DNA from 3 places in the Duganella sp. AC917 genome. Region 3 is predicted to be linked to each of the others. Evidence: predicted binding sites of a transcription regulator. Region 3 holds the regulator's gene; each other region holds the start of a gene.
The links. The regulator sigma-54, encoded in region 3, starts transcription at its own class of promoters, with help from an activator protein. The targets are predictions, from matches to a motif close to TGGCANGNAANCTGCTTT.

Region 1 (2,266 bases), 1.5 Mb from region 3:
ATCGCTTCGATCGCCTGTTCGACGATGGCATCGTCCACCGCCGCCTCGATCTTGGTCTTCGGCAGGAAGTCCACGACGTATTCGGCACCGCGATACAGCTCGGTGTGGCCTTTCTGGCGACCGAAGCCTTTCACCTCGGTCACGGTAATACCTTGCACGTTGATCGCCGACAGGGCCTCGCGGACCTCGTCGAGCTTGAACGGCTTGATAATGGCGGTAATCATTTTCATGCTGGCCTCGCTTAGAAGGTTTTGGAAATGGTAAGCACGGCACCGCTCTTGCCGAGGTTCTTACCGCGCCCGACGTAGGCGTCGGTGTCGGTGAAGATCCCTGCCACCGCCACGGTCACCACGCCGAAATCTTTGGTGAAGCCGATTTTGTAGTCGTTGTAGCTCACGGCGGAATTGTTCTTGACGGTCTGGCGGCCGAGGTGGACGTTCAGGAAGTAGCCGTCATAGATATCGGTGTTGAGTTGGGCGTCGACATAGCCGCTGTTCTTGCTGTCGGGGGTGCCGAACAGATTGGTGGTCGAACGGGAGTATTTGACGGAGAACGGACCGACGCCGATTTGGGCGTACAGTTCGAAGGTGTTGGCGCTGGTGGCCAGCTTGTTGGACGGATAGTAGTAATACAGGCCGCCGACGTCATAGGTCACATTCGGGGCGATCTCGCCGCGCTTGCCGCCATAGATATCGATTTCCACGTCGGCGTCGCCGCCACCGTCCTTGACCCACTTGATGGTGGACGCCCAGGTGCCGACATACAGGCCGGTCGGATTGTTGACGTAATCCACGCCGCCTTGCAGCGCCGGATTCAGGCGGGTTTGCGAGATGCCGCGATAACGGTAGTCGCTGGCCACAGCCACGTTGTAGCTGATTTGGTTATCCGGTACCGGTTCGGCAGCGGGTGCGGCGGCAGGCGCCGGTTGCGCTTCCTGGGCCTGCGCCACGGAGGCGCCCATGGTGGCGAATGCAAACGTCAATGCTGCGAGCAGGGTCAGGTTCGTGCTTTTCATAATTTTGTCCTTGTAGTTATCGAACTTAGTCACAGATAGGGAATACGGTTACGGGTAAAATCCTTATGAGGCAAAGCAGAGAGCGGCATTCATTTACTTCTTTAGCAGAATGCGTGCCAGCTAATATTGCTCGCCGGATAGCTGCCGTGGCATCCGCGACAATGGACGTACTCGTAGGAAAGTGACAATTTGAAAGCGTCGAACGGAAGAGTCTTTGGTTTTGCACCACAATGATGCATTGGCGCACTTCGATAGTGCGCACATAACCCCACCTGATCAAGGAATATTATGGATATGAACACTTTTTTTAACGACCTGCAAAACAAGATCAGCCAAGCCGTCCAAAACTCACCAGCAAAGGACATTGAGAAGAACGTCAAGTCCATGATGACGCAGGGATTCTCCAAACTGGACCTGGTGACGCGCGAGGAATTTGATGTTCAAACGCAAGTTTTAGCGAAAACCCGCGCGAAACTGGAAACGCTGGAAACGCGTCTGGCGGAATTGGAAGCGAAGGCGGCCACGCCGAAGAGCGATATCATCATCTAACAAGGCACTGTTGCGGCTCAGCTGCGGTAACACGGGCATTTCGCCGATGGCACCGCAACAGGTCCAGTTGCCTATTTAAGCAGAATATCTGGACGCAGGCGTTCGAGGATTGCTTCCAACTCGGCTAGCGCTTGGGGATCGACCCCTTGACGCGAAAACGCTGTGTGCAGGTATGCGCCCATGATCTGGAACTCGTCAGCCGTGATCGCCAGCCCCGTATGGGCGACAGCCATGTTCTCGCCGGTGTACTTGCACGGCCCGTTGGAAATGGCACACAGATGCTCGGCCACCTTGGCCTTCAACGGTTTCAACGCCACCCCTTCGAACGAACGGCTTGAAAGGGGATCATGTGAAACGTTCTCTACTATTTCATTTGCCGCCCGCGTAATAACTTCGCCGCCACCGAGCCGTTCGTAGAGCGTTTTCTCTTGCGCGTGAATGTTTTCGGTGAAAGCCAAAGCCAACGCTAGAATTATTACGTTTCTGATAAATTCCACTGTTTCTCCTCACGGGCGCTACGCCGTGCTTTCGACGCGAAAGCCGTTCGTGTGGCCACCGGACGAATCGCCACGGGTGCCGCAACCACTTCTGAGCCATAATTTTAGGCCAAACAAGTGCGTATGAGCGGGGAAACATTCAGCAGAACTCAAGATTGCGAGAGCGCGAGAGTGTCTTCGCTCGACCCGAATGTCACGCCCCCGA
Region 2 (2,266 bases), 1.2 Mb from region 3:
ACCGGTGGCCAGGGCGGGCTGGGATGGTACATTTTCCAGAACCGCAATGAGCTCTACACCGACAAGGTGTTCGCCGGCCTCGCCGCCGTGATCCTCATCGGACTGCTGGTGGAAAACGTGGTATTCCGACCACTCGAAAGCGTCACCGTCAAGCGCTGGGGCATGCAACGTTAATTTGAGGGCTGGCAGAATTCGGGCTTTGTGCCTTAGAATCTGCGCATGCACATCAAAATTATCGGTTTGTTATGACCATGCGGCATTTGCGTATCGTGGTTGTCAACGCCATCATCCACGCCGGCGACGAGGATGACGAGTCGTTGCGCGCCCAGGTCGAACGCGCCAGGGTGCTGCGTATCGGCCTGCTGGAAGCGGGCTACGACATCGTCGCCTCGCTGCCGCCGGATATGTACCTGCCCGAGCGGATCGCCCAGCTGCAGCCCGATATGATCATCGTCGACGCCGAATCGGACGCGCGCGACGTCCTCGAACATATCGTCATCGCCACGCGCGACGAGCGCCGCCCCATCGTCATGTTCACCGAAAGCGAAGACACCGAGAGCATGGAGGCGGCCATGGCGGCCGGCGTGTCGGCCTATATCGTGGCCGGCCTGCAGGGCGAGCGCATCAAACCGGTGCTGCAGGTAGCGCTGGCGCGCTTTAAGCGCGAGCAGAAGCTGCTCGACGAGCTGTCCGACACCAAGAGCAAACTGGCCGAGCGCAAAATCATCGAACGCGCCAAGGGCCTGCTGATGGAGCGCCAGCGCTTCACCGAAGAGCAGGCCTACCAAAAGCTGCGCGGTATGGCGATGAGCAAAAACCTCAAGCTGTCCGAGGTCGCCCAGCGCATCCTCGACGTCGAAGACCTGCTGGGTTAATACTTTATTTTAGTCCGCCGTCCAAAATGATGCGAGGCGCACCGCCGGTGCGCTTTTGGCGTCGCACGCCAGCCATTTGGCGGTGCGCCGCCCGACGGCGGCTTCCTTCGCTCCCTCTGTAAGCAATGCTGGCACGGACATTGCATTGTCTGTAGCCAAGCGCAATGATGCGCCGATGAGCCCTGCCAACGGCGGTGGGGCACACCAGACAATGACGTCTACCGAACATGAATGCGTTCATGCGGGGTAGGCGTTTTTTTTGTCCGAACGGTTTTACTGTCTACAGAGGGATAGTCATGAACGATAAGAAGCTACCAGCAGATTCCGCCTTGCCACCGGCCGCCAACGACGTTAATGTTTCGCGCAGAGCGGCAATTCAAAAAGTGATTCATGGTGCAGGTTTAGTAGCGGGAGGAAGTATGTTGGGTTTATCGACGGGTGGCGTGTGGGCGGCGGGTTCGGACAAACCGGAGAAGGAAGAAATCAAGATCGGCTTTATTCCACTGACCGATTGCGCGTCGGTGGTCATGGCCTCGGTGCTGGGCTTCGACAAGAAGTACGGCGTCAAATTCGTGCTCAGTAAGGAGGCCTCGTGGGCCGGCGTGCGCGACAAGCTGGCCAACGGCGATCTGGATGCGGCCCATGTGCTATATGGCCTGCTGTACGGCGTCCAGATGGGCATTGGCGGCCAGAAAAAGGACATGGCGGTGCTGATGGGCCTCAATAACAATGGCCAGGCGATCACGCTGTCGAAGAAGTTGGCCGACAAGGGCGCCGTCGATGGCGTCTCGCTGGCAAAGCTAATGAACACCGACAAGCGCGAATACACGTTCGCGCAGACCTTCCCGACCGGCACCCACGCCATGTGGTTGTACTACTGGCTGGCCGCCAACGGCATCAATCCGATGAAGGACGCCAAGGTCATCACGGTGCCGCCACCGCAGATGGTGGCCAATATGCGGGTCGGTAACATGGACGGCTTCTGCGTGGGCGAGCCGTGGGGCCACCGCGCCATCATGGACGGCATCGGCATCACCGCCACCACAACCCAGGACATCTGGAAGGACCACCCGGAAAAGGTGCTCGGCTCCACACTGGAATTCGCGAAGAAAAACCCGAACACCTGCCGCGCGATGATGGCCGCGATCCTCGAGGCGAGCAAGTGGATCGACGCCTCGCTGGCCAACAAAAACAAGATGGCCGAGGTCATCGCAGACAAATCCTACGTCAACACCAGCAAGGACGCGATCGACCAGCGCATCATGGGACGCTACCAGAATGGGCTGGGCAAGACTTGGGACGACCAGAATCACATGAAGTTCTACAACGACGGACTGGTGAACTACCCGTTCCTGTCGGACGGCATGTGGTTCATGACCCAGCACCGCCGC
Region 3 (2,266 bases):
AATCGCGGACACAAAAAAGGGCGCCCTTGCGCCCTTTGTTGGATGGTGCCGGAGGCCGTTGTTATAGGGCGGCGGCAGCGGGTTCGTAGCTATCCGGGAGATGCTTGATCGCATCGTGGCCGTGCTGCTGAACTTTGGATTTGTACTTCATGACCTGACGGTCAAGCTTGTCGACCAGGGTGTCGATGGCGGCGTACAGGTCTTGCGACAGGCTTTCCACGTAGACGGTCTTACCCGACATGCGCAGGTTGATTTCAGCCTTTTGCCGTTTTGATTTCTCTTTAAGGTTATCTACAGTCAGGATGACAGCAATATCAATAACTTGATCGAAGTGACGAGTGACACGTTCCAGTTTGTTCTGCACGTATTCGCGGATGGCCGCGGTCACTTCGAGATGATGTCCACTGATGGTCAGATTCATACACGCTCCTAAAGATAAATGTCGCTTACGGTCAGTGCCGCGCCCATTGCGGCCGGGCGCACAGTGACCAAGTCACTACAAAGACTTGCGGAGACTAACGGGAGGGATTTTCAACGCTTCGCGATATTTGGCAACAGTCCGTCGCGCAATCACCATGCCTTGTTCCCCCAGCATGTCCGCAATCTTACTGTCGGATAAAGGATTTTTAGGGTCTTCAGCTCCTGTCAATTGAACAATGAGTGCCCGTATCGCCGTCGAACTTGCTTCACCGCCCGCTTCGGTGGCGACGTGGCTACCAAAGAAATATTTCAACTCAAACATGCCGTGCGGCGTCAGCATGTACTTTTGAGTCGTTACCCGAGAAATAGTGCTCTCGTGTAAACCCAGTGTATCAGCAATTTCGCGAAGCACAAGGGGGCGCATGGCGACGGCGCCGTGCGAGAAAAAGTTCTTTTGTCTTTCTACTATCGCCTGGGCTACCCGCAGGATGGTGTCAAAGCGCTGGCGCATGTTCTTGATCAGCCACTTGGCCTCCTGCAGCTGGGCCCCCATTGCGCCCTCGCCCTTGCCCTGTTTGAGCAGGTTGGCGTACATGGCGTTGACCCGCAGGCGCGGCATGACGTCGTTATTCAGGCTCACCTGCCAGCCGCTGCGCGACTTCTTGACGATCACGTCCGGCACCACGTAATCGGACACGTCCGAGGCGAACGCCGAACCGGGATGCGGATTGCACAGGCGGATGACGGCTTGCGCCTCGCGCAGATCCTCGTCGTCGCACACGAGCGCCTTCTTCAGCTTGTTGAAATCGCGCTGGGCGAACCACGTCAGATGGTTTTCGACGATGGTCAGCGCCATGCGCCGCGTCACCAGCGCGATGCCGGGCAGGCGCTTGATCTGCAGCGCCAGGCACTCGGAGGCGTTGCGCGCGCCCACGCCCATCGGGTCGAAGCTTTGCAGCATCGACAAGGCCGTGCGCAGTTCGTCGATGTCGACTTCCAGTTCCTCCGGCAGGCGCGCGTGGATTTCTTCGAGCGGCTCCTCCAGGTAGCCGTTCTCGTCGAGCGCGTCGATGATCAGCTCGACCAGCGCGCGGTCGCGCATCTCCAGCACGGTCACGCGCATCTGCTCCATCAGGTGCTCGCGCAGGGTGCAGTGGTTGGCCTCCAGTTGCGGGCGCGCGTCCTCGTCGTCGGGCGCCTTGCTGCGGCCGGCGTCGCTCCAGTCGACATCGGCTTCGCTGCTGGTACTTTCGGTATCGGCGGCCGGGCCGTCGTAGTTGTCGGCGTCGGCCGGGGCCGGCGCGTCCTGCTGGTTCGGCGGGCCTTCGGGCGGCGCCTCGCCGGATGGCGCCTGCTGGCTGATGGCGCCGTCGGACAGCAGCCGCAGCGAGCGGTCGAGCGGATCGTCCAGACGTTCGAGCAAGGGATTATCGGTGAGCAGCTGCTCCAGTTCCTGGTGCAGCTCCAGCGTGGACAGCTGCAGCAGACGGATCGACTGTTGCAGCTGAGGTGTCAGCGCGAGGTGCTGCGACGTGCGCAGTTGCAATGACTGTTTCATGGGGCGCTATTACATTCTGAAATGTTCACCCAGGTACACGCGGCGGACCGACTCGTCGGCGATGATGTCGTCCGGCCGGCCTGAAGCCAGAACCGAGCCCTGGTTGATGATATACGCGCGGTCGCAAATGCCCAGCGTCTCGCGCACATTGTGATCGGTAATGAGGACGCCGATATTGCGCTCCTTGAGGAAGCGCACGATGCGCTGGATCTCAATCACGGCAATCGGGTCGACCCCGGCGAAAGGTTCGTCCAGCAGCACGAAACGCGGGTTGGTGGCCAGCGCGCG

Region 1: ACZ0BA_RS18785 (TorF family putative porin) is a predicted target of sigma-54. The motif match lies at 1,117-1,134, and genes of this name have one in related genera.
Region 2: ACZ0BA_RS19870 (CmpA/NrtA family ABC transporter substrate-binding protein) is a predicted target of sigma-54. The motif match lies at 1,005-1,022, and genes of this name have one in related genera.

Annotation. Positions count from the first base shown of each region.
Region 1 is NZ_OZ409848.1:4,315,513-4,317,778, forward strand. It holds gene ACZ0BA_RS18780 (P-II family nitrogen regulator) at 1-230, opposite strand, end outside; gene ACZ0BA_RS18785 (TorF family putative porin) at 242-1,015, opposite strand; gene ACZ0BA_RS18790 (accessory factor UbiK family protein) at 1,304-1,564, shown strand; gene ACZ0BA_RS18795 (group I truncated hemoglobin) at 1,636-2,061, opposite strand.
Region 2 is NZ_OZ409848.1:4,562,921-4,565,186, reverse strand. It holds gene ACZ0BA_RS19880 (ABC transporter permease) at 1-174, shown strand, start outside; gene ACZ0BA_RS19875 (ANTAR domain-containing response regulator) at 252-875, shown strand; gene ACZ0BA_RS19870 (CmpA/NrtA family ABC transporter substrate-binding protein) at 1,295-2,266, shown strand, end outside.
Region 3 is NZ_OZ409848.1:5,810,650-5,812,915, reverse strand. It holds gene hpf (ribosome hibernation-promoting factor, HPF/YfiA family) at 62-421, opposite strand; gene ACZ0BA_RS25440 (RNA polymerase factor sigma-54) at 497-1,978, opposite strand; gene lptB (LPS export ABC transporter ATP-binding protein) at 1,988-2,266, opposite strand, start outside.